3 regions of the Paenibacillus jiangxiensis genome follow, and region 1 is predicted to be linked to each of the others. Evidence: riboswitches for the same ligand, from Rfam matches in the RefSeq annotation. Region 1 holds a riboswitch; each other region holds the start of a gene.
What was found. A riboswitch is a leader RNA that binds a small molecule or an ion and turns the genes downstream of it on or off. The one in region 1 is predicted to bind glycine.
Positions count from the first base shown of each region.

Region 2: linked by a shared signal. The riboswitch ahead of gcvT (glycine cleavage system aminomethyltransferase GcvT) and the one ahead of sdaAB (L-serine ammonia-lyase, iron-sulfur-dependent subunit beta) in region 1 are both predicted to bind glycine.
Region 3: linked by a shared signal. The riboswitch ahead of ACI1P2_RS22575 (amino acid permease) and the one ahead of sdaAB (L-serine ammonia-lyase, iron-sulfur-dependent subunit beta) in region 1 are both predicted to bind glycine.

Region 1 is NZ_JBJURI010000047.1:11,777-21,962, reverse strand. Features, by position in the region: gene ACI1P2_RS29355 (Ig-like domain-containing protein) at 1-828, shown strand, start outside; gene sdaAA (L-serine ammonia-lyase, iron-sulfur-dependent, subunit alpha) at 927-1,829, opposite strand; gene sdaAB (L-serine ammonia-lyase, iron-sulfur-dependent subunit beta) at 1,855-2,541, opposite strand; glycine riboswitch at 2,724-2,838, opposite strand; gene ACI1P2_RS29340 (amino acid ABC transporter permease) at 2,933-3,583, opposite strand; gene ACI1P2_RS29335 (amino acid ABC transporter permease) at 3,599-4,258, opposite strand; gene ACI1P2_RS29330 (transporter substrate-binding domain-containing protein) at 4,332-5,177, opposite strand; gene ACI1P2_RS29325 (amino acid ABC transporter ATP-binding protein) at 5,207-5,935, opposite strand; gene ACI1P2_RS29320 (cupin domain-containing protein) at 6,274-6,735, shown strand; gene ACI1P2_RS29315 (DUF445 domain-containing protein) at 6,949-8,214, shown strand; gene ACI1P2_RS29310 (YcnI family copper-binding membrane protein) at 8,514-9,260, opposite strand; gene ACI1P2_RS29305 (copper resistance CopC/CopD family protein) at 9,345-10,186, opposite strand, start outside.
Region 2 is NZ_JBJURI010000013.1:61,353-71,538, reverse strand. Features, by position in the region: gene gcvPB (aminomethyl-transferring glycine dehydrogenase subunit GcvPB) at 1-1,404, opposite strand, end outside; gene gcvPA (aminomethyl-transferring glycine dehydrogenase subunit GcvPA) at 1,401-2,756, opposite strand; gene gcvT (glycine cleavage system aminomethyltransferase GcvT) at 2,798-3,898, opposite strand; glycine riboswitch at 3,991-4,084, opposite strand; glycine riboswitch at 4,098-4,176, opposite strand; gene gcvH (glycine cleavage system protein GcvH) at 4,554-4,949, shown strand; gene ACI1P2_RS14105 (PTS mannitol transporter subunit IICB) at 5,461-6,921, shown strand; gene ACI1P2_RS14100 (BglG family transcription antiterminator) at 6,998-9,076, shown strand; gene ACI1P2_RS14095 (PTS sugar transporter subunit IIA) at 9,073-9,507, shown strand; gene ACI1P2_RS14090 (mannitol-1-phosphate 5-dehydrogenase) at 9,504-10,186, shown strand, end outside.
Region 3 is NZ_JBJURI010000026.1:33,143-43,328, forward strand. Features, by position in the region: gene ACI1P2_RS22545 (beta-glucoside-specific PTS transporter subunit IIABC) at 1-1,325, opposite strand, end outside; gene hprK (HPr(Ser) kinase/phosphatase) at 1,563-2,477, opposite strand; gene ACI1P2_RS22555 (iron-siderophore ABC transporter substrate-binding protein) at 2,759-3,835, shown strand; gene ACI1P2_RS22560 (FecCD family ABC transporter permease) at 3,828-4,868, shown strand; gene ACI1P2_RS22565 (FecCD family ABC transporter permease) at 4,865-5,896, shown strand; gene ACI1P2_RS22570 (ABC transporter ATP-binding protein) at 5,896-6,699, shown strand; gene ACI1P2_RS22575 (amino acid permease) at 6,789-8,141, opposite strand; glycine riboswitch at 8,274-8,354, opposite strand; gene ACI1P2_RS22580 (histidine kinase N-terminal 7TM domain-containing diguanylate cyclase) at 8,477-10,159, opposite strand.

The sequences.
Region 1 (10,186 bases):
TCCGAGGGCGAAGCCACTATAACTGCAACCTATGGGAGTCTGAAAGCGACCGTTAAAGTGGAAGTTGGCCTTGCTGCTGAGCTTGAGGCTGATAAGTTTCTGATTGTCATGTCGGCCGGAGATGAACCACAACTGATTACACTCACAGCAACGAATTCGAAGGGCGATACAAGAAATGTAACGAAAGACGCGGAATGGTCTTCAAGCAGTACGGCGATTGCTTCCATCAAAAACGGCTATGTCACTGCTTATAAAAAAGGCAAAGCGAATATTACTGCAAAATATGGCGGCCAAAAGGTAACCATTACGGTTCAGGTAGACACGGCCACCAAAATTACAGCATCTGAAGTTGCCCTTTCGCTAAAAACCGGTGAAACAGGTAATCTTAAAATTACAGCAACGCTAAGCGACGGTTCGAAAGTCGACGTCACTAATAAAGCAGAATGGACAACAGGCAGCTACAAGGTGGCAACCGTGAAAGGCGGTACCGTAACGGCAACCGGATATGGAAAGACCAATATTACGGCAAAATACGGCGGTAAAACGGTCAGAGTGCCGGTTACGGTAGATGCACTGAAATACCTTGAAACCAGCGAGGTGTTGTTGAACCTTACTGTCGGCCAGCAGGTACAACTGACCGGAACGGCTACGTATATGGACGGTTCGGAGGGGGATGTAACGAAAAAAGGGGTGTGGGCCTCCTCCAGAATTCTTGTGGCTACGGCCAAAGACGGAGTGATAAAAGGCATCAGCAAAGGGAAAACCAACGTCACTCTGAAGTTTGCAGGCAAGACAGCCAAGGTTGTTGTCAATGTAACAGAAAAATAATTGGGTTATTAGCAGAAAGGCCGCTCCCGCTTAAACGGGAACGGCCTTCTTCTGTTATGTGCATGATGGCTTTGTACGCTGCTGAAGCAAGAACGGAACTAACTCTTATCCCTTGCCTCTGCCTTGCGACTGCCGGCCAGCGCTTCTGTCATCCGTCGGCCTGTCGGGGTTTGGGCAAGGCCGCCTTTGGCGGTCTCCCGGTGCTTGACGGGCATGGCGCTGCCAACTTCAAGCATGACGTCAATGACTTCATCCGATGGAATGGCACTGCGCACACCTGCCAGTGCCATATCGGCCGCAGCCAGAGCTGTTACCGCCCCGAGCCCGTTGCGCACGATACAGGGGATCTCGACGAGACCGGCAACGGGATCGCAGATCAGGCCCAGCGTGTTTTTCAGGGCCAGGCCGACAGCATGAACCGCCTGCTCGGGAGTGCCGCCGCGCAGCTCGACCATAGCGCCTGCAGCCATGCCGATGGCGGAGCCAATCTCAGCCTGGCAGCCTCCTTCGGCGCCGGAGATAAATGAGTTATTGGCGATCACATAACCGATGGCTCCCGCCGTGAAGAGGCCGCGAACCATATGCTCATCCGTCCATCCGAATCTCTCCTGCGCACTGATGAACACCCCTGGAATGACACCGCAGGAGCCGGCTGTAGGCGTAGCCACAATCCGGCCCATTGAGGCATTTACTTCGGAGACGGAAAGGGCGTAGGCCATGGCGAGCGCAGAGCCTTCTCCTGAGCAGGTTTCTCCCGACCGGAGATACTCCGCCACCCGTTTGCCGTCTCCGCCCGTTAAACCGCTGCGTGATACGGTATCCTCCGTCAGGCCGCGGCGTACGGCTTCCTTCATCACCTCGTAATAGTCGGCCATCTGACTGATCACGTCCTGGGCAGGCGTGTCCGTCTCCCGGGATTGTTCTTCAATCATTAGTGCGCTGATTGTTTTGGACTCCTGTTTGCAGATTTTGCTGATTTCGTGAAGATGACTGAAACGCATAGGTTTTTGCTCCTTTTAATATCTTCTATGGCTGCCGCCTGTTTTTGCTGCGGATATCGATATTTCTCACTTCATACATATGGGTTAGTGATTGCAGCTCGGTGATGACCTGTTCAGGGACAGCGCTGTCCGTCTCAATCGCTGTTAAAGCCTCACCGTCCCGCCCTTTGCGGTCAACATGCATATAAGCGATATTCACCCCTGCTGCCCCGAGTGAGGAGGTTACAGCCCCAAGCATGCCCGGCTTGTCGGAATGAAGCAGGATCAGAGCCGGGAATTCACCCGTCAAATTGACGCGGAACTCATTGAGTTGCTGCACATTTATATTTCCTCCGCCAATGGATGAACCGAGCAGCGTGCGCTTTTCACCGCCGCGCTGCAGTTCGAACCGGACCGTATTGGGGTGAGGAGCGGGGAGGCCGCTCGTAACAAACTCAAAGGTCATCCCGGCCTGCTTCGCACACTGCTCAGCATCGGGGATGCGGGCATCATCTGTGTCATAATCAAGCAGGCCGCCCAGCAGGGCCAGATCCGTCCCATGTCCTTTGTAAGTATCCGCGAAAGAGCCGTACAGTGTCATTTTGGCATGTTCAGGCACTCCACCAAGCCAGTGCCGGGCCATGCGGCCAAGGCGCACGGCACCGGCTGTATGCGAGCTTGACGGACCCGTCATGGCCGGGCCGATGATGGAGAATACATCCTTGAAGCGCACTTATCCATTCCTCCTTAATATGGTGCAGTATTCATTCACTTACTACGTTAATATGTAAGCGCAAAAAAAGGACAGAACAAGGAAATAGTCCCTTGTCTCTGTCCTTTGTACCTGAGAGTTTCTGACAGGCCTTGACCCGTCTTACCCCTTTGGTGGCTAAAAAAACGCACTCTCCAGAGCTGCGTCAGCTGGCGGTACATGTACCTGAGAGATTAACTGCCGGCCGGGTGCCGTGCAGCTTGCTCCTTCGGTGCCCTGTATCCTAAAAATCGATCAGGTCTCTCCCGTCAGCCTCATCCGCGGTGGTATTCAATTCAATGATTCAAATTAAGAGTAAAGGATAGCCGTAAACGTGTCAATGCTCATTGACCCATGACTAGCTCATGACTGTTCAGTGGGTCCGTACTTCCAGCTTCCTGGCAATTAGCGACATGCTGTAGTTCACGGCAAAATATAGGAAAGCCGCAAACAGTAGGGCAGGAACAACGAACGACTGGTTCTGAGCGCCGGCAATCTGCGCGCTGTGCGTCAGCTCAGGCAGCGAGATAATGACCGCCAGCGACGTATCTTTCATCAATGAAATATACTGGCTGACCAATGGCGGTATCATGCGCCGCAGGCCCTGCGGAAGAATGATATGCCACAGCGTCTGAACGTAATTCAGACCTGAAGACCGTGCGGCCTCAATCTGCCCTTTGTCAACAGACTTCAAGCCGCTGCGCACAACCTCGGCAATCATGGCCCCTTCGAAAATGGACAAACCGATGATGGCGGACCATTTCAAATCGACATCAAATCCGAGCGGCTTCAGGACGAGGAACAGGAAATAAATGATGAGCAGAAGCGGCAGGTTGCGGATCAGGTCAATAATGGTGGCAGCCGCCTGCGAAATAACAGGAATTCGGGTATAACGTAAAATTCCGAATATGATGCCCGCGATTGTGCTGATAACAATGGACCAGATGCCGACTTCCAACGTAAGGAGGAAACCCTGCAGTATAAATTTGACGTTAGGCCCAGTAAATAATCCTGTAAAATCCATAACAGGCTTCCCTCCTTAAGATGTTTTGGCCAGCCGCTTTTCCAGGTACAGCATGAAAAAGCTGAGCGGAAGGGTAACGACCAGATATAATAAAGCGGTGAACGCATAAACGCTGACAGGCAAGAATGTCTCCGAGTTGATCCGGTCGGACATCAGCATCAAATCCGCGCCGGCAACGACGGCAAGAATGGATGAGTTCTTGAACAAGTTAATGAACTGATTGCCGATGGCCGGCAGCGCAATCTTGATGGCCTGCGGCAGAATGATATGGATCATCGTTTGATTATACGTCAAACCGGACGAACGCCCTGCTTCCATCTGGCCTTTGGGCACCGTCTGAATGCCCGCCCGTATGGCTTCCGCTATATAAGCGGCGGTATAAATGGACAATCCAATAGTGCCTGAAGCAAAACCATCAAGGTTGATGCCGAGAGGACCAAGACCCAAATAGAAAATATAGACCGTAATCAACAGCGGGATATTCCGGAAGATTTCCACATAAACGGTACCAAGCCAATTCAGCGGCTTGAAGGGTGCTATCCGGAAAATGGCAATCAAGGCCCCAAGCAGAAAGCTTGACACAAGAGCAATCAAGCTGACCTTGATGGTGTTCAGGAAGCCTTCCATGTACAGGTCCCAATAATTGAACAGGACATTAACGTCAAAAGTTAGCATGTGCGGATCACACCTCCGTTAACCGATGGCAAGAAAGAAGGAGCACGCTGCTGCGGCTCCTTCCGCCATTCTCTTATTCAGGTTTAACGCCAAGCCATTGCTCATAAAGTTTGTCATATTCGCCGCTTGATTTCAGGTCAGCCAGCGTATCGTTTACTGCCTGCAGCAAATCAGTGGAGCCCTTCTTGACTGCGATGCCGTATGGTTCGTCAGTGAAGTTGCCGCCGACCAGCTGGAAGTTCGGGTCCTGCTGCTGCATACCAAGCAGAATTGCGTTGTCTGTAGTCAGAGCGTCGCCTTTATTGGCTTTGAGCGCGTTGAATGCGTCCTGATAGTTTTCAAACTCAAGTACTTCGGCATCCGGAGCCTTTTCCCTGATATTTTTTACGGAGGTGGAGCCTTTAACGGCCAGGACGGTTGTGCCTTTAGTTAAAGAATCTAAGCCGGTAATCGGGCTGCCTTTCGGAACGAGCAGAGACTGGCCTGCTTCAAAATATACGTCGCTGAAGTCTACCTGCTGTTTGCGTTCTTCCGTAATCGTCATGGTAGCGATGATCATGTCGATGTCACCGTTTTGCAGAAGCGGAATACGGGTCTTCGAAGTAACTTCCTTCAGTTCAATCTTGGATTCATCACCGAAAATATGTTTTGCGACTTGTTTTGCGACATCCACGTCGAAGCCTTCGATGTCACCGGTGCTGGTGTTTTTCAGACCGAACAGCTTCGTGTCGCTCTTAACACCGACAACGAGCTTGCCGCGCGCCTTGATGGCCTCCAGAGCGCTTTCCGCTTTCCCGCCGGACTCACCGGAAGTGCCGGTGGTTGTGCCGGATGAACCATTGCTGCCGCATGCGGCGAGTACCAGAGCGAAAGAGAGGGCTAGCAGCAAAAGTGCGTTCCATTTCAAACCTTTTTTCATGAAAATGAACCCCTTTCAAGCTTATATATTTAGTGGTTGATCAAACGGCTAAGGAACGTGCGTGCACGTTCTTCACGCGGCTCGGCAAAAAACTCGTCCGGTGTGCTGTCTTCCAGGATTTGACCCTGATCCATGAAAATGACCCGGTCAGCAACCTCGCGGGCAAAGCCCATTTCATGGGTTACAATAACCATGGTCATGCCGTCATGAGCAAGAGAACGCATAACATCAAGCACTTCACCAATCGTCTCGGGATCGAGGGCCGACGTTGGCTCATCAAACAGCATGACCTCGGGCTTCATGGCAAGCCCCCGTGCGATGGCGACACGCTGCTGCTGTCCTCCGGACAACTGGGAAGGGTAGCTCTGTGCCTTGTCTTCAATACCGACCCGCTTCAAATAAGTCATGGCTGTTGCGGCGGCCTCCGATTTGGATACCCCCAGTACCTTGGTTGGAGCAAGCACGATGTTATCAATTACCCGCTTATGCGGATAAAGATTAAAATGCTGGAATACCATGCCGATATTGCGGCGGAATTTGTTGATGTCCACTTTCTTGTCATGAAGCGCCACTCCGTTGACAAACAGCTCGCCGCTGGAGATCGTCTCCAGACGGTTCATGCAGCGGAGCAGCGTGCTTTTGCCGGAACCGGAAGGACCGATAATAACAACAACTTGGCCTTCTTCGATCGTCAGGTTAATGTCTTTCAGGACTTGAAAGCTGCCGTAATGTTTGTTGACGTTCCGAAACTGAATCAGAACAAGCCCCCCTTTATCTGTGTTAAGCCCCAGGTTCAGTAGTTAGTGTCTATGCGCCTCATTTTAATAATATGTTTGTTAAATAAAACCATTTTTGTTATGTAAGCTAATAGAACACGTAGAAAATAGTTAACTAATGATACAATGAGATTATCGGAAATTCAAGGATTTTCTGTGAAGAAAGATAACACAGGATTAAGATATGGAAGCATAAGCATATAGTAAAGGAAGCAGAGAATCCCACGACTGCTGCGTGACAAATGCATGTAAGTGTTTTACAGTAGAGGAAGCGTCTCTGGTTGATAAGGCTATATTTTTAACAAAGGAAGGTAATTATTATGAGCAAACCTATTTCCCCGCTGGTGGCGGCATTACATATGGAACCGCATCCTGAAGGCGGATGGTACAAGGAGATGTGGAAGGCCAATTTCCAAATTCCGAAACCGGTGCTGCCAGATATGTATTCCGGCCCCCGCTTTGCGGCGTCCTCCACGTATTTTCTGCTCCATCCCGGCGAGTTTTCCGAGTGGCATGTAGTTCACTCCGACGAGCTCTGGCTGTATCACAGCGGGAGCCCCATTGAGCTGAAGCTGGGAGGCAGCGGCGAAGAGCCTGGTGAGGAAACGGTCATTATTGTAGGTGCTGATGTGGAGAAGGGAGAATCCCCGCAGGCGCTTGTTCCGGGAGGTGTGTGGCAGACAGCCCGCCCGCTCGGCGATGAGCCGGTACTTGTTACTTGCGTGGTGGCCCCGGGCTTCCATTTTGATGATTTCAAGCTGTATTCCCGTCCGCAGGGATGATTATAAAAATATGAATTGGAGTTAAGAAAAAGGGACTGACGCGCGGTCTGGGGACCGGCGGCAAGTCCCTTTTTGCCATGAACCGGAACTTCTTCGTGCAGAAGTAGGCTGCTAATGAGGGCTGCTGTTTGGGATTTTTGCCGTACGATGATAATATGGTGCCAAAGGGTATTTTCAGTTATAAGGGCATTGGCACTGTTTGGAGGATAGATTATGGCAAAACCGAGACAGAAAAGACAGACGAAAAAAGCGGCTACTTGGTCGCTTGTCATAATGGGGGCGGGATTTGCGGCATCCCTTCCGTTTCAGCAGTACGGCGCTGTCCGCCTGCTGGCAGGCGCATTCGAGGCCGGAATGGTTGGCGGTCTGGCGGACTGGTTCGCCGTCACGGCGCTGTTCCGCCATCCGCTGGGCATTCCGATTCCGCATACGGCGCTGCTACCCAAGAACCGGAGCAAGCTGACAGATGCGCTGGTGAGCACGGTGGAGAATAATCTTTTGAATAAAGAAAGCATTGCGGCCAAAATCAAGGATATCCAGCTGGCCGAAATGCTGCTGAACGGGGTGGAGCAGGCGCTTGCATCCCCGAAGGCGGCAGAGGCCATCGATACGCTGGCGAAACGGCTGGTGAGCCGGCTGCCGCTGGACAGTATGGCTCCTGCCATTACGGAGGAAATCCGCAGGCAGATTACATCCCTGGATGCGGGCGCACTGCTCGAATCGCTGGCAAAGCAGACATTGGAACAGGGTTATGATCAGAAGGCGCTGGATTATGCGCTTGAGCAGGCTGAATCTTGGCTGGTGAAGCCGGAGTCCGTCATGACGCTGGGAACGATGGGGATGCAGGCCATTTCGGGCTTGCAGCTGAGCGGGCTGATGCAGTTCGCGGTTAATGCGTTTCTTGGATACCTCAATGAGGAGCGCATGGGGGAAATGATCCGCCAGTTTCTGCTGGCAAGAGTATATGAGCTGCAGATGGAGCACCATCCGCGGAGGGATGCCCTGCTGACAGGCTTGCAGGGACAGATTGAGAAGCTGGCAACGGACAACGCGGTTCATACCAGACTGAATGATTGGAAGAATGAACAGGCCGCCTCCTGGAAGGGCGAAGAAATGGTGCTGGGCAAGCTGGAGGAGCTTCGCAGTCGTCTGCTGGCTTATATGGAAGACGGGACTTATGTGCAGACGCATATCCTTCCGCTATGTGCGCGGCTGCTCGAGGACCTGCGCAAGGACGAGGAGCTGCTTGATCAGGTGAACGAGCAGATTATCTCGGCTATTACCGGATTGGTGGAGAAGAACCACAACCGGATCGGCGATCTGGTCAGAGAAAATGTGGAGAAGATGGATAATGCCACGTTGATCGCGCTTATGGAAGACAAGCTGGGACAGGATCTGCAGTGGATTCGTATCAACGGTGCGCTGACCGGCTTTTTGATCGGCATCGTGCTTACGGGGATTCGCATGCTTGTAGAGTAGAATGGGCGACTCTCCTTTTGTCCGTTGTGAGGCGCTCCAAGAACGAATCGTTCCTACAATCGCTGTTGCCCCCGAATTTCTGTGATTATATTCTTAATCGGATGAAATTCGGGGACAAAGGCGAACGCTGCGCTTTTCCGGAATCGCTTCGTTCTTTCCGCTGCAGCGTGCATATCCCTACCTTAAAACAAAAAAAGGAATCGCCCATTCGTGATGTTGGTTAGATAAAAAAGTAGAGAACAGGAGAAAGTTTCACCTGTTCTCTACTTTTTGTGTTTTTCTGTAAGTTTATATCTCTGCTATCTTCGGCTCTTTAACGCACGGAGAAGGGCCGCAACGGATAACACAAGGGCGGCAATGCTGATCACAAGCGTGGCGGTTTGCACACCGGAAGAGGCTGGTGCCGCTGCTGCTGCGGGAGCTGCTTGGGAGGAAGCATCGCTGTTGTCAGCACCGGCCTGTTCTCCATCATTGGTACCGGCTGAACCAGGTGCACCATCATGTCCTGTTTTGGCATCGTTATCCCCGCTTTGCTCCGGCGCTGCTGCGGGGTCTGCCGTCACGGTCGTCACGGAATGAGGGAGGTCGGACCCTTCGTCGCCCGTCCATTCGACGATGCTTCCATCCTTATAATACTGGAAGGCATCCCAGGCGACCTTCGTTTCCGCGGACGGATTCACGGCCACAAAGCTGAAGCGCTGGTACTGGCCGGCCAAGATTCCTTCCCCTTCAGCGGTCCAGGTCACGGTTTTAACGGCGCCGGCGTCATCGGCCGTTGTGCTGACTTTCCAGCCTGGTATTGGCTCATACTGCTTGAACTCTACGCCCTCCGGAATTTTGAGGGCTACTTTCGTAGTTGCCACATCCTTTTCGACAGGCACCTTGATCGTATAGGTTTCCCAGGCTTCCGGTTGCGAGACGGAGGGGGAGACGGTGACATGCGCGCTGGCAATGCCGGCGAACAGCAGCACCCCCGCCACGGCTGTGGAAAAAGCCGTGGATAATTTCATAAGCTTCTTCTTGAATGGCTGATCGTGCAGATTCATCAGTTTATTTCTCCTTTTAAAATAAAAATTTCAGACTGCTGCTTTGAAGCTTGAGAAGATACTTCCTGCCCTTCAGAGGCCGAGCTACGGACCGGCAACAGGAAGCTCAAAATCGGCATCGATGGAATCGAGGGAGCCGGTTAGAGCATGCACCCGCACGGTCCAGGTGCCTGAGGCCGCCAGCAGCTCACTGGCTGTGAACGGCTGAGCTGCCTGGCCGGGAATGACGATTTCCTGGCTTTGGCCGCCGCCGGCTTCAGGGGTCAGCGTCAGCGTTACCTGCTGAATGCCGGCAACAGGCTCTCCGCCCTTATCGCGGAACCAGACCTGGAAGCTGTTGCTGCCTACTCTGGCCGGGTCAACAGCCAGCTCGACCGTATAGCTGCCTGCGGCTGCTGTCTGCCGGAAGGGGCCGCCTTCCGAGCTGGTCTCTGCCTCCGCCGTGGGGGACAGATGGGTGAGCAGCGCGGCCAGCAGCAGCACGAGGACGCCGACGGAGAGCTCCCAGCGGCCGGCAGCTCCGTTCTGCGTGCGGCCGGACGGCCGGCGGACAAGCCGGAACTGGTAAGCGGCGAAGGCAAGCATGACGATCAGCAGCGCTGTTTTGCCAAGCAGCGTATAGCCATAGCCCGTTGTAACCAGCGCGTCAAGCGAAGGCAGGTACATCAGGGCGGTATAGATGCCTGTCGCCAGCAGGGCTGCTGCAGCCGTCATGCCCCACCCGGCAAAGCGCCGCATCGTCTCGTTCCGGATACGTCCGCTCTCCGCGGCGGGAAGCTGCCGCGTGGCCGGCGGCAAGTACAGGATCATGGCAGCGAGCGCTCCAATCCAGAAGGAGGCCGCCGCCAGATGAACGAAATCGGCGGTGATGGTCAAAGCCGGGATCTGAGCGGCCGCCGCATGGCCTGTGAAGGCTTTGGCCAACA
Region 2 (10,186 bases), on a different contig from region 1:
CGTTGTGGTGTAAGGGGCGTTCAGCACCAGCTCGGGATTCTCCTCCGCCTCCTTGGCAATGCGGATCATCGTATCGATAAAGCCGTCCAGCGTTTCCTTGCTTTCCGTTTCGGTCGGCTCGATCATGATGCATTCCTCCACATTCAGCGGGAAGTATACGGTTGGCGGATGGTAGCCGAAATCGAGCAGCCGTTTGGCGACGTCCAGGGTGCGAACGCCGTATTTTTTCAGGCCACGGCCTGACATGACAAATTCATGCTTGCAGACACCCGGATACGGAATCTCGTAGTAAGGCGCAAGCCGGTGCATCATATAATTGGCATTCAGCACAGCGTCTTCCGATACGGCACGCAGGCCTTCTGGCCCGTAGGTGCGGATATACGCATAGGCACGGACGAGAATGCCAAAGTTGCCGTAGTATGCTTTGACGCGGCCGATGGAATCGGCCTGCTCTGTATCCCAGCTGTATGTCTCATCCTCGTTTTTGACGACAAGGGGCTTTGGCAGAAACGGAACGAGCAGCTTTTTGACACCGACCGGACCGGCTCCCGGGCCGCCTCCGCCGTGCGGTGTGCTCATCGTTTTGTGCAAATTCAAATGCACGACATCAAAGCCCATGTCTCCCGGACGTGTAATGCCCATGATGGCATTGGAGTTGGCTCCGTCGTAATAAAGCAACCCGCCGGCTTCGTGCACAATCTCCGCGATCTCCGTGATCTGCTCTTCGAACAGCCCCAGGGTGTTGGGGTTGGTCAGCATGAGAGCAGCAGTGTCGCTGCCAACGGCGGCGCGCAGGGCATCCAGGTCCACAAGACCCTTGCTGGTCGAAGGGATCGTGACACTCTCAAAGCCCGCAACCGTAGCGCTCGCCGGATTGGTTCCGTGCGAGGAATCAGGCACAATTACTTTGGTGCGGTGTTCGCCGCGGCTTTCATGATAAGCGCGGATCATCATCAGGCCGGTCCACTCTCCGTGGGCTCCGGCAGCAGGCTGCAGTGTGACGGCATCCATGCCCGTAAGGCCTGCCAAATCGTTTTGCAGTGTGTACAGCAGCTCAAGTGCGCCCTGAATGCTTTCTTCCGGCTGATAAGGATGGATTTTCGCAAAGCCGGAATAACGCGCAACGTCTTCGTTAACTTTCGGATTGTATTTCATTGTACAGGAGCCAAGCGGATAAAAGCCGTTATCCACGCCGAAGTTGCGGCGGGACAGCTCCGTGTAATGACGGATGACGTCAACCTCGTAGACTTCCGGCAGTACGGCAGGCTCGCTGCGCAGCAGCTCGGATGGAATAAGTTCGTCAGCAGGACGGCGGGGCACATCGCATTCGGGCAGAGAAAATGCGATACGGCCGGGACGGCTTAGTTCAAAAATCAGCGGCATATCATGTTCGGATTGAGTCATAACAATTCCTCCAGCACCGATGCGAATTGGTCAATCTCTTCTTTGGTTCTTTGCTCCGTTACGGCAATCAGCATATGATTTTTGTATTCTTCGTAGTCTCTTTCGAGATCATAACCGCCGATAAAACCGGCGTCCAGCAGACGTGATTGCAGGGAAGGCATATCTGTATTCTCCGGCAGGACGAGCACGAACTCATTAAAGGTCGGGGAAGTGAACGCAGCGTTCACTTCCGGCAGGGATGTGAGACGTTCAAGGGCGTACCGGCTTTTATGCAGATTCAGTTCGGCTACCTCTTTCATGCCGCTTCTGCCCATGACGGACATATACACGGACGCAGAGAGGGCAAGCAGCGCCTGATTGGAGCAGATGTTTGATGTCGCTTTTTCGCGGCGGATATGCTGCTCGCGTGCCTGCAGGGTAAGAACAAATCCCCGCTTGCCGTTGCGGTCCTTCGTTTGGCCGACGATTCTTCCCGGAATGCGGCGCATATGCTCCTGTGATACGGCAAAGTAACCGCAGGTCGGCCCACCGAGCGAAGAAGAGATGCCGAGCGGCTGCGCGTCGCCTACCACGATATCAGCTCCCAGCTTGCCTGGCGCTTCTAGCAGCCCGAGTGAGAGCGGATTGGAGCTGACCACTAGCAGCCCTTTTTGGGCATGAATCAGGTCGGCCATTGGACGGAGATTCTCAATGGAGCCGAAGAAGTTAGGATTTTGCACCAACACGGCGGCGGTATCCTCCGTTACCGCTGCTGCGAGCGCCTCGGGATCGGTGACGCCATTTTTGCAACCTACCTCAACAATCTCCAGGTTGAGGCCGTGCGCGTAAGTGTTCAGCACCTGCCGGGCTTCAGGATGAACGGCGCGGGATACGACAAGGCGCTTGCGCCGTGTGGCGGCTGCCGCCAGATTGCCGGCTTCGGCCAGCGCGGTGGCTCCGTCATACATACTGGCATTGGCTACCGCCATGCCGGTAAGCTCGCATATATAGGATTGGAATTCAAAAATAGCCTGCAGCTCTCCCTGGCTTACTTCCGGCTGATAAGGGGTGTATGCCGTATAAAATTCCGAGCGGGAAATGACATGATTAATCACGGACGGAATATGGTGATCATAGATGCCTGCGCCCAGAAAGCTGGCGTGGGTCTCGCTGCTGGCATTGCTGCCGGCTAGCGCCGACATATGGCGGGTCAGGGCCCGTTCATCCAGTCTTGAAGAAACGGGCAGCTCGCCCCGGAAACGAATTTTTTCGGGAATATCCTTGAACAGGTCCTCAATGCTGTCGGCGCCGACTGTATGAAGCATCTCGGCGCGATCTTGCTTGGTCATCGGTAAGTATCTGTGCTGATTCATTGGCTGCGCTCCTCTCAATATCCGTTATGTTCCGGTTATCTCTATTTCGTTCGTTTGTAGAACGGTGCCTTAATAACCTCTGCTTTGAGGCGTTTGCCCCGGATTTCTACCTCAACCTGCGTGCCAAGCTGGGCAAAATGGCTGTCAATCAGCGCAAGCCCCAGATTCCGCTTCAGGGTAGGGGACTGCGTTCCTGTCGTCACTTCGCCAATCTGCTCCGACTCCGCGAATACCGGATAATGTGAACGCGGAATGCCGCGGTCCAGCATTTCCAGGCCAACGAGCTTGCGTGGAGTCCCTTGCTCCTTCTGTGCAAGCAGTGCTTCATGACCGATAAACGGCCCTTTATCCAGCTTGACGAAAAAGCCCAGGCCCGCCTCCAGCGGGGAAATGGTCGCAGACAGCTCCTGGCCGTACAGCGGCAGTTTCGCTTCGAAGCGCAGCGTGTCCCGTGCACCCAGACCGGCGGGCACCAGCCCGTGGGTTTCCCCTGCTTTCATCAGCCCCTGCCAAATCAGCGGGGCATCCTCGGTACGGCAGTAGATCTCGAAGCCGTCTTCTCCTGTGTATCCAGTGCGGGATATGAGTGCTGACGCCCCGAACAAATTGGCATGCTCAACAAAACGGAAGGAGCCGAGTGAAGTGACATCGCTGTCTACGGTGCCGGTAAGGATGTCTACTGCTGCAGGACCCTGAAGGGCAAGCAGCGCAGTTTGATCTGATACATTTTCCATTTGCACATCGGCCGGTTTATGCTGCTGCAGCCATTCCCAATCCTTCTCGATATTCGAGGCATTCACGACGAGCATGTAGGAATCGCGGCCGCGTTTGTAGACAAGCAGGTCGTCCACGACACCTCCATCCGGGTAACACATCAGCGTGTACTGGGCCTGGCCGTCTTCCAGCCTGGATACGTCGTTAGTGGTTACATGCTGCAGAAAGCTTACCGCTTCAGCGCCTGTTACGTTGAACTCTCCCATATGGGAGACATCGAACAGTCCGGCCCGTTCTCGTACGGCTTCGTGCTCCTTTTGGATGCCGCTAAACTGGACAGGCAGCTCCCAGCCGCCAAAATCAATGCAGCGCACGCCGGGATACCCGGCATACAGCGGGTACAGTGGTGTTCTTTTCAATGCGGTCAACACAATTCACCTCGCAAAAGAGTTGGCACAGCTTATGGAAAAGCAAAGAAGGACAGGCCAAAGAAGGGGGACATGGCTTTCCAGCCATTCCATTCTTCAGCTCTGTCCTTGATACCTGAGAGTTGCCCTGCTTGGTTACAGGTTTCCCCTTGGGTGACCCGCTGCTGCGGATTCTCTCCAGAGTTGCGTCCGGTAAAGGTCCTTTTGCCTGAGAGATTCACCGCTTGCCGGCTTACTCCTTCGGCGTTACCTGCTGATTCCGCGGATACAAGGCAAGCACGGGGCTGGCTTCACACTTCACACTGCCAATCCGCCCGGTCCTGTTCAGACGCGCCTTGGCGCATCATTTTCCCGGAATATCGGTAATCTCTCCCTATACGTTCATCCGCTATTCAATCTATAACCATTAATACGCGATCACCGGACATATGTCAATAAATTTGTCATATTTTAAGACGGATAACAAAATGTAAGCCATTACCCTTCCTTTAGTGCTTTAATCCGGAAAAAAAGAAGTGGTTTTTTGTAAGCAATATTGACATTTAAATCTTGCTTGGCTTAATCTTACGTTGAAAAAGAGAAAGCGAAAGAACAGCTTAGGGGAACATCAAAGTGTTTTATGGCCGAAAATTCCAGTGGAAATGGAGCGGTATACATGAGCGAAGTTAAAGAAAACTATTTGTACAGTGAAGAGCATGAATGGGTGAAAATTACGGAAGAAGGAACCTTGCTGGTCGGCATCTCCGATTTTGCGCAGCATCAGCTTGGCGACATTGTGTTTGTCGAGCTGCCCGAGGAAGGCGGAACTCTGGAAGCTGGCGCAAGCGTGGGTACAATCGAATCTGTCAAAACGGTGTCCGATCTGTATGCTCCAGTAAGCGGTACGGTGATTAAAGTGAACGGGTCGCTGCAGGATTCGCCTGAGCTGGTCAACAGTTCGCCGTACGAGGATGGCTGGATGCTTGAAATCCAGGTGGATGGCGACATTAATGATGCAGTAAGCAAACTGCTGAGTGCAGAAGCGTATAGCCGGCTTGTGGAAGAGGCTTAATGAAGCATTCACTCTAAAATAGGATATTTGTCCTATTTGCTACGTTTTTTTCGAAAAAACGACATAAAGTGTATGCAAGCGTATATTCGTTTTTGCAAGCATATTGATAAGCATGGCAGCCTGATATCTCATGTGAGATACAGCGGCCATGCTTTTTGCCGTTTGGTCAACAACTTTGGAACCAAGACATAATGTTCAGGGAAATTGCGGTTAATACCGGCGAAGTTCGTTTATATTAAGGTATGACTATATGAATCGTATTTAGAGCATACTATTCTTCCCCCGAGAATCTTAAATTTAAATTTTGTCATCAACGTTCATGACGAAACTGCATTTTCATTTTATTGATGGAGATACCGTTTTCAATTAGGATGAAGGTAAGCAAAAGGATATGAGGCCTTTTACCTAAGGATTTGACAAAATCAGAAAAAGCGACAAATTCCTTTATTTCGTATCGAATTTTGACGAATCCTTAACCTGAAGGTTTCAATACATTGAGGAGGTTTTCAATATGAGTTCAGTGGACGCTAAGTCCGGAAGCGGCGGAGGCCTGCGCGTTGGAGTGCAGAAATTCGGACGCTTCCTGAGCGGCATGGTTATGCCGAACATGGGCGCATTTATCGCCTGGGGCTTGATTACGGCCCTCTTTATTCCAACAGGATGGATTCCAAACGAAAATTTTGCCACGCTTGTTGATCCGATGATCAAATACCTGCTGCCGCTGCTGATCGGTTACACAGGTGGTACAATGGTACACGGACAGCGCGGTGGTGTGGTCGGCGCGATCATGACGATCGGTGTCATTGTCGGCGCGGACATTCCAATGTTCCTTGGCGCCATGGCCGCAGGTCCGTTCGCGGCATGGGTAATCAAGCAGTTTGACAAAGCGGTTGAAGGCAAAATCAAATCCGGCTTCGAGATGCTGGTTAACAACTTCTCCGCAGGTATTATCGGTGCCATTCTGGCACTGCTTGCACATACGATTATCGGTCCGGTAATCGAAGTGATCAGTAAAGTGCTGTCGTCCGGAGTTCAGTTCTTGATGGACGCAGGATTGCTCCCACTTGTCAACATCATCATTGAACCTGGTAAAGTATTGTTCCTGAACAACGCCATTAACCATGGTATCCTGACACCAATTGCAACAGAGCAAGCTTCGCAAATGGGCAAATCGATTCTGTTCATGCTGGAGTCCAATCCGGGACCAGGTCTTGGCATTTTGCTTGCATACTGCTTCCTGGGCCGCGGTTCGGCTAAAGCTTCCGCTCCGGGCGCAGCGATCATTCACTTCTTTGGCGGTATTCATGAGATTTACTTCCCGTACATTCTGATGAGACCGATTCTGATCCTGGCTGCAATGGCCGGTGGTGTTGCAGGTACGTTTACATTCATGCTCACAGGCGCAGGTCTGGTAGCTGCTCCTTCGCCAGGCAGTATCTTTGCTTACTTTATTATGACGCCAAAAGGCGGTTATCTTCCGATGCTGGCCGGTGTCGTAGTAGCGGCGGTTGTCTCCTTCGTCGTTGCCGCGATTCTGCTGAAGACAGGCAAACAGACAGATGAGAGCCTGGAAGATGCATCCGAACGTATGAAAGATATGAAAAACCAAGGCAAAACGGGTAATGCAGCCGTAGCAGCCGATAACCGTGAAGCGGATCGTGCAGCAGCATTGGCTTCCAACAATGTCGTTAAGACCGATGTCAATAAAATCGTATTCTCTTGTGACGCAGGTATGGGATCGAGCGCCATGGGCGCATCCATTCTCCGCAAGAAAATGAAGCAGGCCGGCGTGGATGTGGTCGTAACGAACACCGCAATCAGCGAAATTCCGCAGGATGCCGACATCGTAATCACACAGAAAACGCTGACTGACCGTGCCAAAACGGTTGCGCCGAATGCGGAGCATATTTCCATCGACAACTTCCTGAAAAGCCCTGAATATGAGGAACTTGTGGAACGCCTGAAAAAATAATTCGTAATGCCTTACAATAAAGTTTTTCGGGTCATACGCACAGGCAGTTCAAGAGCGAAATCGGGAGGACGGTACGATGAATATTACCAAACGACAAAGCGAAATTCTTGAATTCCTGCTGCAGCAGACCAGAGAGGTGACTGCGGGCGACATTGCCGCCCGCATCAATGTCAGCACGAGAACCGTTTTGCGTGAGCTGAGTGCGGTAGAGAAATGGCTGGAGCCCCATGGGGTCAAGCTGGAAAAAAAAACCGGGATCGGAATCCATTTGGATGCCGATCCCTCTCGGCTTTTCCAGCTTCGTCAGCAGCTTTTTCGCTCGGAGTCGGTAGAGTATTCAGCAGAAGAGCGAAAGATTTACAGCTTATGCATGCTGCTGGATGACAGGGAGCCGATCAAGCTGATGTCGCTGGCTGCTGATTTGAAGGTGACAGTTGCAACCGTCAGCCATGATCTTGATGAGCTGCAGTCCTGGATTGAGAAGCATGGGCTTACTCTTGTGCGCAGGCGTGGATACGGTGTGCAGATCACTGGCAGGGAAACGGACATCAGGCGAGCCGTTTCCGAGCTGGGTTTGGAGCATCTCGATGAATCCGACTTGTTCGGAAAGGATTCGACCAGACACTCATCCCATGCCATGGATAAGCTGATGGAGCTGATCGGCAGAGATGTGATGCTGACGGTTGAGAACGCCTTATGGCAGCCGAATGAAAAATGGCTGGAAAACATGGTCGAGAGCAAATATATGGAACTGCTGATTCAGCTTTCTGTCGCCATCGCCCGTATCCGGCGGGGTTTTGCGGTCGAGCAGCCGGAATCGGAGCTGATCCTGGGGGCCAATGACGAAGAGGATAAAGTTCGCTCAGCTATGGTAGAGCGAATATGCGCCGAATTGTCGGTTGCACTGTCCCTTCAGTTCCATGAGCGGGAGAAAAAATATTTCAGACATCTGTTCCGTTCCGCCGAGGATCGCTCGACAAGGCTGCTGCCGCTGGATGATCTGGTGCTGCTGGAAATTGTGAATGAACTGATCCGCCGGGTGGAGGAGAACGCAGGGGTGCATTTTGGAGAGGATCGCCTCCTGCGTGAAGGGCTGATTGCCCATGTCGAGCCTGTCATTAAACGGCTGAAAGAAGGAAATGACATTCGCAATCCGCTGCTGCAGCAGATCCGCAAGGACTATGCCGAGCTGTTCGAGGCGGTCAAGGGGGCCGTGTCAGGTATGACCGAGCTGAATGTGCCTGATGAAGAAGTGGGCTTTCTGGTCATGCACTTCGGCGCTTCCATTGAGCGGCTGCGCCAGCTGCAGCGGGAGGTGCGCGCCATTGTCGTATGCACCAGCGGAATCGGATCTTCGCGACTGCTGGCTACACGGCTGGCGAAGGAGCTCCCGCAGATCAAGATTGTGGACCGGGCTTCATGGTTCGAAGCGGCCCGCATTCCCAAGGAGGATTACGATCTGGTCATTTCGACTGTCGATCTGCCCCTTGAGAAGGATCGTTATCTGAAAATCAGTCCACTCCTGACGCAGGAGGAGAGTGACCGCCTGCGTCATTTTATCCAGAACATAACACTCAAGAAGGTAAGCGGCAGGCAAGGGCAGACTGTGGAACCGAACCAAGGATTGGGGTGGCTGGTCGGGCTCAAGGACAGTCTGCAGGAGATTGTGCGGATCGTGCAGAATTTTCATGTCTACCCGTTGGATAACCGGGGAATGGATATGAATGAAGTTTTATACGCCATGTGCATTTCCGAGGTCGGGCGGGGAACCGTGCACGACCCGGAAGCAGTAGCAGAGCTTCTGGCCGAAAGAGAGCAGCAAGGCAGCCAGGTGATTCCGGATACACAGCTGGCCTTGTTCCACACACGCAGCAGACACATCCGCACGCCTTCGCTTTCGCTGTACAGACTTAGCGAACCGTTGGAGTTGGAAGGAGCACAGGAAGCGGTAAAAGAGGTGCTGTTAATGCTGGGGCCGCGCGAGCTGTCCAAGGAGAGCTTGGAGGTGCTCAGCGAAATCAGCGCATTGCTGCTTCAAGGAGAAATGATTACGCTGCTGGAGCACGGAAGCCGGGATGAAATCACCAGTTATATGGCAGATGAACTGACCGACTTTTTCCGCAGCAAACTAGAGACAGGGAGGACCATACAATGAGCATCATGTCCACAGACAAAGTTAAAATGAACGCAACAGCGAGTGACAAATACGAGGCAATCCGTATGGCGGGCCAGATTCTGCTGGACGCCGGCCACATTACGGAAGCGTACATTGACAAGATGGTCGAGCGTGAAGAAATCGTATCCACCTATGTAGGCAATGGACTTGCGATTCCGCACGGAACGAAAGAATCCAAGGAATTTATCAACTCAACAGGCATCTCCATTATCCAATTCCCGCAGGGTGTGGATTTTAACGGGGAGAAAGCATATATGGTTATCGGCATCGCAGCACAGGGAGGGGAGCACATGGAGATTCTGACCGGGATCGCTGTGGTATGCTCCGAGGAAGAGAATATGGACAAACTGCGCAACGCCACAAGTGCACAGGAAATTATCGATCTGTTTGAAAGTGAGATGGAACTATGAGAGCCGTCCATTTCGGAGCAGGCAATATCGGGCGCGGATTTATCGGATTGCTGTTGTCACGCGCCGGCTATGAAGTGATTTTCTCTGATGTCAACGACACACTCGTGTCCGAGCTGCGCAGCCGCAAGCAGTATACTGTGGAATTGGCCAATGATGCCAAGGACACGGAAATCGTAACCAATGTAACCGCCATTGACGGAAAAAATGTGGATGAGGTAGCCAGCACGGTAGCTTCTGCGGATTTGGTGACGACGGCGGTTGGCGTTAATATTCTGAAGCATATTGCACCGGGAATTGCCAAAGGCATCACACAACGAATTGCAGACGGGGCATCCCCGCTGCATGTGATCGCCTGCGAAAATGCCATCGGCGGCAGCGCGCAGCTGAAGGAGCATGTATTTGCCCTGCTGGAAGAGGATGTACGCGCAAAAGCGGAGACCTCCGTATATTTCCCGAACGCAGCGGTAGACCGGATCGTGCCGATCCAGCACCACGAGGATCCGCTGCATGTGCAGGTGGAGCCTTTTTATGAGTGGGTGGTTGACCGTTCCCAAATGGCTCCGGACCATGCGGAAATCGAAGGAGTGCTGTACGTGGACAATTTGGAGCCGTACATTGAACGCAAGCTGTTTACCGTAAACACAGGCCACTGTGTTGCAGCTTATCTCGGTTATGTGGC
Region 3 (10,186 bases), on a different contig from region 1:
AAGGCAACAACGAAAGAGATGACCAGCGCGATGACGGCATTGATGATATTCCGCGGCAGCTCTTCCGAGATAAACATGGATAGGCTGGCTAGCCCAGGTCCGACCAGCACAAATGCCTGCAAGCCGACAATACCGGTAAACGCCCCGCCAATAAGAGAACTGATCATGACGCTGCCGAGCACTTTTTTATTTTGCAGGGTGACCCCGTACAAGGCCGGCTCCGTAATGCCGAACAAGGCGGAAATGCCGGCGGAGATGGCCGTGGCTCTTAGCGCTTTATCCTTGGTCCGCACCGCAACGGCGAAGCAGGCGCCGCTTTCGGCGATATTGTGGGCAAGCGAAGCGGGCATATAGAGCAATTCCTTGCCGGTGCTTCCGATCGCGGAGATGGCATAAGGAATGAGCGCTTTGTGCATGCCGACGGATACCATCAGCGGCAAGACGGCGGCCAAGAGCGCTACGGCAATCCAACCCACCTTATCGAACAAGGTTAAGATGATGGATGAGAAACCTTCGCCGAGCGTATAACCGAGCGGACCCAGAAATAACAACGAAACCGGAACGGTAATGAGCAGCGACATCATCGGGACAAAAAAGATCCGGATCACTTTCGGCGATATTCGTGTGAACAATTTCTCCATTTGAGCATAAAGCAACACGGTCAGAATCGCCGGAAAGACCTGATAAGCATAGGCGATGTTTTTGACCTGAATACCAAAGAATTGAGCGCCTTCTCCGAGCATGGCCGCCATGTTCGGCAGAAGCAATGCGCCGACGGCAGCCAGTGCCACCAAAGTATTTACTTTCAGTTTGTTCGCAGTGGTAACGGCGACTAATAATGGAAGAAAGTACAGAGCCGCGTCTCCAATTTGGACCAAGATTTTATAAGTGTGGCCGTCCGGGTCGAGAACATTCATTAAACCGAGCAGCAGCAGCAGTGACTTTAACATCCCTGCGCCGGCAATGGCTGGAATCAGCGGCTGAAACACACCCACGATAAAATCCAAAATAACGCTGCCAACTTTTTTCTTCTCTTTCGGTTTTGCGGCGGATGCCGCAGCGGATTCCGAGTCCGGGTTCGGCGAGCCCAGCAAATGACTGACCGCATCATAAACTTCAACAACTTCATTCCCGATGACGACCTGGCACTGGCCGGTCATTTTTACGGCGATCACTCCAGGAATACTTTCGAGCCGCTTGACATCGGCTTTGCTGTTATCGACTAAAGAAAACCGCAATCTTGTCGAGCAATGCTCCAAATGGGCAATGTTTTCCTTGCCGCCCACATGCTTCAGAACTTCCGCGGCTGTCTTTTTGTAATCCATGTCCAATGCTCCTTTCTTTCGCAAATTTGTGAAAGGGGCAGGCTTTTTTGCAAATAAAAAAGGACCTAAAACGACAAATAAAACATTTGTCATTTTAGATCCTGCCTGCATTACCAGTCACATGTCTAATGGGTTTATTCATTTGATTGAATTATATATCATGCTTTTGAAAGCGTCAACATCCATGATCATAGAAAATCATACCACCGTCTGCTTCTTATTGGGATGCTATTGCGCTTACTGCATTTTGTTGTCAATCCGCTGCATGAACTCCTCAGCGGCACTGTAGCCGTGCTGCTTGAGGTACCAGTTGTTGGCGGCTGCCTCGATTAGACCAGCCACGTCACGTCCCGGTTGAAGCTGGACTTCGATATGGGGAATTTTGATGCCAAGATATTCTGTGAACTGAGGTTCTAATTCCAGCTCATTGTTCAGAGAATTCTCTTGCCATGAAGCCAATTCAATGTCGAGCACAATTCGCGTCTCGTCCTGAAAGGCCCTGCGCCCATATTGGCGTACGACATTAATCAGGCCGATGCTGCGCAGCGAGAGAAATTCGCGGGTGGTTTCATTATGGGTCCCAAGTAAAGTCGTTGGGCCCAGCTTCTTAAGCACCACAATATCGTCCGCAACGAGCCGATGGCCCCTTCTGATGAGCGTGTGGGCGGTTTCGCTTTTACCAATCCCGGATTTGCCGCGGAGCAGGATGCCTATGCCCGATACATTCACACATACCCCGTGGATCGATATCTCCGGCGCAAGTGCCTTAACCAGATAACTGTCCAGCTTGGCGATAAACTCCGTCGTCGTCTCCTTCGTCCGCAGCAGCGGAATCCCCTCCTGATCGCAGAACAAGGTAAGATACGGAATCTCCTGCTGCCCTGATGTCACAATAAAGCATGGCGGATGATATTTGACAATGTTTCCGATATGCAGCTTGCGTTCTTCTATGGTTAGTGTCAATAAATAGTTAACTTCCTTACGGCCAAGCACCTGCACCCGCTCCATGGGGAAAAAATCAAAATACCCCACAAACTCCAGTCCGGGTCTATGGGCCCGAGGACGGGTAATCACACGATCCATGCGGCTGGCTCCCGCAAGTACTTCCAAATGGAACTTTTCTATAAGACTTTGCACAGTGATCGTCTTCATGTAGTTCTCCTCCTGCAGCCAAGGCGTTCCGATATTCGCCAGGGATTCAATAACGCGATTGTCGGATATATTCAACAAACGGCAGGTTTGTTCCTGCAAAAGTGCGCTGCGTATGCCAGGAAACGGCGAAAGCCAGGATATGTACAATGCCGGGTTTGGAGCATCTCTTACAAATATTTCATTGACATCCCGGAAAAAAGATTGATATATTGACTTTGATAATCATTATCAACTATAAAAAGTGTTAAAAATACAGTTCATCATAAGAAAGGGTTATATCAATGATTGGAAAACGAAATATCCCATTAAGAACATTTATTTTTTTGGCTGTGCTTACCGTACTAATGGTTGGTTGTTCAGCTCAGCAATCAAGTTCAACAACTACACCAACTTCGGCAGATACTCCTGGAACAGAAGCAGCCGCTTCCCAGGATGCAAATTCTGAATATCCAATTGGGATCAAGCATGCATTCGGAGAAACTGAAATCCCAAGCAAGCCTGAACGAGTCGTTACCATTCAATGGGGAAATCACGATGTTGCTCTCGCTCTCGGCGTTGTCCCTGTAGGCTTCTCGGCAGCGAATTACGGCGTTCAGGATGACAGCGGACTTTTGCCTTGGACAGCTGCAAAGCTCAAGGAACTCGGCGTGAACAATCCCAACATTTTTCAGGATACAGACGGCCTTGATTTTGAGGCGATTTCAGATGCAGACCCGGATATCATTCTTGCAGCATACTCCGGCATAACACAGGAAGATTATGATATTCTGAGTCAAATCGCTCCAGTCGTAGCCTATCCCACCACTCCTTGGTTAACCACCTGGCGTGAGCAAGTCATGTTGAATACAACTGGCATGGGCATGAAAGCGGAAGGCGAGCAACTCATTAAGGACACTGAGAACTTAACTAAGGAAAAAGCGGGCAAATATCCTCAGATCCAAGGCAAAAAGGTGGTCTGGGTCAACTTCTCGGCTAAAGATATGTCTAAACTACATATCTATACACCTGCAGACCCTCGCGGCTCTTTTCTGCTTGAGTTAGGCATGGTTTATCCCGAAAGTGTTACGCAACAGATCAGCGATCCTACCAGCTTCTCCATGAGTTTAAGTGCCGAGAATGCTGATATTCTGAACGATGCCGATATCATCATCGGGTATGGCGGAGAGGACTTATATCAAGCTGTTAAAGCAGATCCCCTGCTCGGCAAAATTCCGGCGATTCAGAGAGGTTCTGTTGTGTTTATTGGTGACGGTACGCCTTTGGCGGCAGCCGGAAACCCGAATCCGCTTTCGATCGCTTATACCATTGATGATTACCTGAAATTAATTGCAGGAGCCGTCGACAAAATCAATGAATAGTTCATCGATTTCAAAGAACAAGCATCCAAGCACACATATCCCGAGGAATTTTACGATGGTTTTGGTGATTTGTTTTGTCTTGCTCGCCGCATGCGTGATTGCCTCTCTGGTCTTAGGTTCTCGGCTGGTGAGCTTTCATGAACTGATTAACGGTTTATTTCATCAAGACATCGACTCCTATGAAGCAAACGTCGTTCGCAAGCGGATTTCCCGGACCGTTTTCAGTTTATTTTGCGGCGCGTCACTCGGAGTATCCGGATCGCTGATGCAAGCGGTCACCCGCAACCCGATTGCAGACCCGAGTATACTGGGTGTGAACACAGGCGCATCATTGTTTGTGGTCTGCGGAATTGCGTTCTTGGGCATAAGCACGGCAAATCAATATATATGGCTGGCTTTAGCCGGGGCTGCGATTACTGCAGTTTTCGTATACGGAATCGGCTCTATGGGGCGTGGTGGTGCTACGCCCCTTAAGCTTGTTTTGGCAGGAGCCGCCACAAGCGCCGCTCTTTCTTCTCTGGTCACTGCCATCATGATTCCACGCTCCTATGTTATGGATCAATTCAGATTTTGGCAGGTAGGAAGCGTCGGCTCAGCAAGCTGGAGCGCTATAGCTACTTTCGTTCCGTTTCTGATCATCGGCATACTGATCGCCATTATGACTGCTCCCGCACTGAATGCGCTGGCATTGGGAGACGAAGTTGCGACCGGGCAGGGTGTTCGAACAGGGGCACTGAGGCTTGTTGCGGCTCTTGCAGGTGTTCTTTTGTGCGGCGCGGCGACTGCTCTGGCCGGCCCTGTTGGATTTGTCGGACTTTTATCCACTCATGTCATACGCCTTATTCTTGGTCCCGACTTGCGTTTTGTTATACCAATGTCAGCTATTTCAGGAGCTATCATTTTGACGATATCGGATGTATGCGGAAGGCTCGTCGGCAGCCCTGGAGAGCTTGAAGTCGGCGTAGTTACAGCGTTCATAGGAGCTCCAATCCTCATCATATTAGCTATGAAATCGAAAGTGCGCTCATTATGAAAAATCAATCTATTGAATTTATTATAGCCGGCAGACGTCAAAGACGCCGTCGGTGGATACTTGTTACCGTCTTCCTTGCGGCTCTTGCATGTATTCTTTGCTGTGCCATGCTTTTACTGGGGAGCACCGTTTATCCGGTTAAGGATGTCATCCGGGTCCTTTCAGGGGAGCACCTCAAAGGTGTGTCTTTTGCGGTGAATACCATTCGTCTGCCAAGAATGCTGGCAGGTCTGTTCGCCGGATTTGCTTTCGGCCTTGCCGGATACACCTTCCAGACCATGCTGCGCAATCCCCTTGCAAACCCGAATGTCATTGGTATTACCTCCGGCTCAAGCGCGGCGGCTGTTTTATGTATAACCATATTTCATACTAGCGGAGCTGTCATTTCCGTTGCTTCAGTCATTGCAGGTCTTGCTACAGTAATACTCATTTATATATTGTCCAGAGGAAAATCATTTTCGGTCGGGCGGTTAATTCTGATCGGAATCGGCATACAGGCCATGCTTGATGCCATGATATCCTATCTTCTGCTGATTGGTGCACAACAGGATATTCCCGCAGCACTCAGGTGGCTCACCGGCAGCCTTAATGGCTCTCAAATGGACGAACTCCCGCCTCTTGTGATAACGGTTATGATCTTTGCGCCTATCGTTATCGTGCTGGGAAAACATCTAAGTATATTGGAGCTTGGAGAACAATCGGCTACTTCTCTCGGTGTGGACACGGACAAGACAAGAATAGCGCTTATTTTGAGTTCCGTCTGCATGATTGCTATTGCTACCGCTACCACGGGCCCAATAGCCTTTGTCTCCTTCCTTTCGGGACCGATTGCAAAAAGATTAGCCGGTGCTGGCTTCTCAAACGCAATTCCGGCGGGTCTTGTTGGTGTCAACTTGGTTCTGGCGGCAGATCTAATCGGACAATTTGCTTTTGAGTACAGATTCCCTGTAGGCATTATAACCGGATTACTCGGAGCACCGTATCTGATCTTCCTGCTCATCCGAATGAATCGAAAGGGAGAACTATAATGAAACCGACACATCTTTTTCAAGCCGAACAAATCGTAGCAGGTTATGAGAATAGAACGGTTATACAAGGAGTAGACCTTGTTATCCCCAGTAATAAAATAAGCGTTATTATTGGAGCAAACGGCTGCGGAAAGTCTACCCTTCTGAAAACACTGGCAAGGCTGATAAAGCCTGCATCCGGCAATGTCTCTCTTGGCGGAAAGCCGATTGGCAAAATTCCACCAAAACAATTGGCTAGAATCTTGGGACTGCTGCCGCAGTCCCCCATTGTTCCGGAAGGAATTTCTGTTGCGGATTTGGTGGGACGAGGAAGATTTCCGCACCAATCCGTACTCAGCGGATGGACAAAAAAGGATGTTGAGGCCGTTGCGGAAGCGATGAGAATTATGGATATAACCGAGCTTGCCAACCATCATATTGACGAGCTGTCGGGCGGCCAAAGACAGCGCGTCTGGATTGCCATGGCTCTGGCGCAAGAAACAGATATTTTATTGCTCGATGAACCGACAACCTATTTGGACATCACCTATCAAGTGGAAATTCTTGACCTGCTCACAGACCTTAACCGAAAACACGGAACTACCATTGTCATGGTTCTTCATGATATCAACTTGTCCGCGCGATACGCAGACCATATTTTTGCGCTTCAAAAAGGAAAGCTTGTGGCAGAGGGCGAGCCATCAAAGGTGATAACAAGCACATTGGTCAAGGACATTTTCGGGCTCGATTGCACGGTGATCAAAGACCCCGTTTCTGGTTCTCCGTTGGTGATACCAAGAGGACGATACCATGTGAATGAATAAAAGGCACCCGAATCGGATGCCTTTTACACATCAGGTCACGTTAACACATGGCGTAGCGGATGTCAGCCATCTATGGATTGCTGATTTTTTTACTTTGTTGTTCTTCCCCTTCTTCTGCTTGCATACACAGCAAATAATAGAATAAACCAGAGCGGTGTCAATAATAACGCCGGACGAGTCTCATCAGCGAAGAGCATTACCATAAGAATGAATGCAAACAACGTCAGGACAGCATAATTAATGAACGGCGTAAACGGTGCTTTGAATTTGGATTGTTCATGTAATTGCGGCTGTGTCTTCTTGTACCTTATATGGCAAATAAGAACGACACCCCAAACCCAAATAAAACAAATGGCGCTAATGGTTGTCACAATGCCAAAAGCTTGTTCCGGAATCAGCTTGCTTAAAAGAGCCCCCACGGAAACAACCAGTGTGGATATGAATAACGCGTTGCTTGGTACATGATTTTTATTCAGTTTGGCTAAATTGGACGGACCCTGATTATTCCTGCCCAAATTATATAAGATCCGGCTTGTTGAAAACATTCCGCTGTTACAACCGGAAGCGGCTGACGTCAATACGACGAAGTTAATAATTCCTGCGGCAATGGGAATCCCCACCAAACTAAATGTTTTAACAAAAGGACTTTCTGCCGCATTCAGCTCCGTCCATGGGTTAATGCATAACAAGGCAAGCAATGCGCCAATGTAGAAAAACAGAATTCTTAAAGGAATTTTATTAATGGCTGATGGGATATTTTTTTCCGGATTGGATGTTTCCGCCGCCGATACACCCACCACTTCCACACCGACATAAGCAAACACAACCATTTGAAAGGAAAGCAGGAAGCCTGAAATCCCGTTTGGAAAAATACCGCCATGCCCCCAAATATTTTTTAAAGCAACCTCTCCCGTATCCGTTTTGAATCCCAGCACCAGCAATATAATGCCAATGGCAATCAGTGCGAGAATCGTCACGACCTTGATTAAAGCAAACCAGAATTCCAATTCTCCAAAACTTTTAACCGTTAATAAATTCAGTCCCAATAAAATGATCAAGCAAATGATCACAGGTATCCATTGGGGAATATCAAACCAATACTGCACGTATATCCCAACGGCAATGATGTCGGCCATAGCGATCATGATCCAACAAAACCAATACGTCCATCCGGTTACAAATGCTGTTCGCGGCCCAAGATAATCTTCGGTAATGTCTGTAAAAGACTGATACCCCGCTTTGGATAACAGAAGTTCTCCCAGCGCTCTCATCACAAAAAAAACGGCGATTCCCACGATGAAATAAGCAAAGATAATGGATGGCCCTGCCAGCTGTATTGCTTTACCCGATCCTAAAAATAACCCGGTACCAATGGTCCCGCCGATTGCAATGAGCTGAACGTGCCGATTTTTCAAATTTCTCTTCAATTCTTGTTGCGCCAAAACCGGACCCTCCTTAATGTCAAACGGAATTTTGCCAAATAAAAAAAGAGATTGGATCGCTCCAATCTCATGGTCATAAGAATAATAAATAAGCTTTGTTATACTGAAAATCAGCATAACAAATGGATTACTTAGTACTCTTCTGTCCTTTTGCCTGAGATGGTGAACCCTTCGGCGCCACGGAATTCCCGCGGTCTCTCCAGAAGCTGCTCCTGCTATAGTACGATCCATAGCAATCATAGCCTGCTTATTATAAAATTTTTAAGTGTCAACTTCTTGCGAAATGTTTTTTCAATATTAATCCCAGTTAAATAAAATGTCAACAGTGGTAAATTCTATTTTTGATATTCAGCAAATCTAATCCGATTGCGTCCATTCGCCTTGGCTTGATAAAGCGCCTTATCTGCCTCAGAAAGGAGTCCTATTAAGTCCCCTTCCGGACTGGCCGGTAAATGTTCATGTTCAAAATTTTCAACAGATAATCCCCCCATGCTGAGGGTAATGGAAACAGGTTCGTTTTCTTGCCCCACCAAAATGCGAGTGGACTCTACCAATAATCTCACTTGTTCCGCCAGCTCTTCAGCTAACCGGCGGTCTGTATCCGGCAAATAGATGATGAATTCCTCCCCGCCGTAACGGATTAGAATATCCGTACTGCGAAGAGATTGTTTAACGGTCTGGGCAGTACGATAAAGGACTTCATCCCCTATGACATGTCCAAAGCGGTCATTAATGGCTTTAAAGAAATCCACATCAAACAGGATTAGTGAAAATGGAGTCCTATCTTGAATATTGGCTTTAATCTGTTGAGTTAACTGTTCGGTTAAATAGTGGCGATTGTAGCAATTTGTCAAGCTGTCCGTAAGCGCCATTTCCCTGAGTTTTTGATTGGCTATGGATAATTCGTTGCGAATGCTATCAAGAGAATGATTGCGTTCCCGCAGGATTTCATTCTGCCGATTTAGTTCTTTTACAAGATAGCGCTCTTGCGAGACATCCTGAAACATAAGAATACGACCAATTTGCATACGGTAAGAGTCAACGATTGGAGAAGCTTGCAATATAAAATGACTCACGATATCTCGCCCAATGATAATTTCAATTTGAGATAACGTATTATTTTTATACTTGTAATGATCGAGGAACCTCCGGCTGCTGCCAGCTACTCGAACAGATCCCAGAAATTTCTCCATATCAAAATAGTCCCCCACATTTACATCCACAAATAACCGTAAGGCTTTGTTGACTTCAATAATGGATTCGTTCTCGTCTACTACCATAATTCCATACGGAATTGTATTGATCACATCATCATGAGCGATGGTGACAATATCCAAAACATTGTATCTTTTAATGACAAATACAAAAAATAAAGCAGAGATAAAAATGCCCGCCGAGGTCAACCCCGGAACGATCGGGAGCCACTCCCTTAAGACCACATTAAGAAGCAGGTCCGTTAATGCAAAAGTGGCCAGCACGAAGATTCCCCAGAGCGTTATTTTGACTTGTTTTTTGATGGTTAATATCGTTCTGCAAGAATGGAATGCCCCAAATAAAAAAGAGAGCGAAGCAAAAAAATAGCATAATAAAATGACGATCACAACCCAAAACCATGGACCGTATTCTCTATGTATGTACCCGCCACCCAGCGGTTTTACGAACAGGTTAAACGGGTTCATGGCTACGCCGACTGCTGCAACAACAGCGGGGATCGACAGCAAGAGTAATCTCTTTCTTCCTAATCTATTTGCATTTCCGGTAAGAAAGGCTGTTAGAAGAAGCCAACCACTCCCCAACATCGAAAGCGCAACAAAAGACAGGGTCACATATAACAGCTGTAAATGCCCATCACGCGTAATACCTGTAGCAAATTGACACAGCGGCCAAAGCATCATCAGGAAATGGAACAAAAGGTAAACTTTACGCAAATCAGTAATTGTAACAGTTGCAAACACATATACGAATAATGCAAATAACAGGAGGAACAAAGAGAGATCGTACCATACGGATAAGCTCACAAATCTTCTCCTTTTTAATCCGACAAC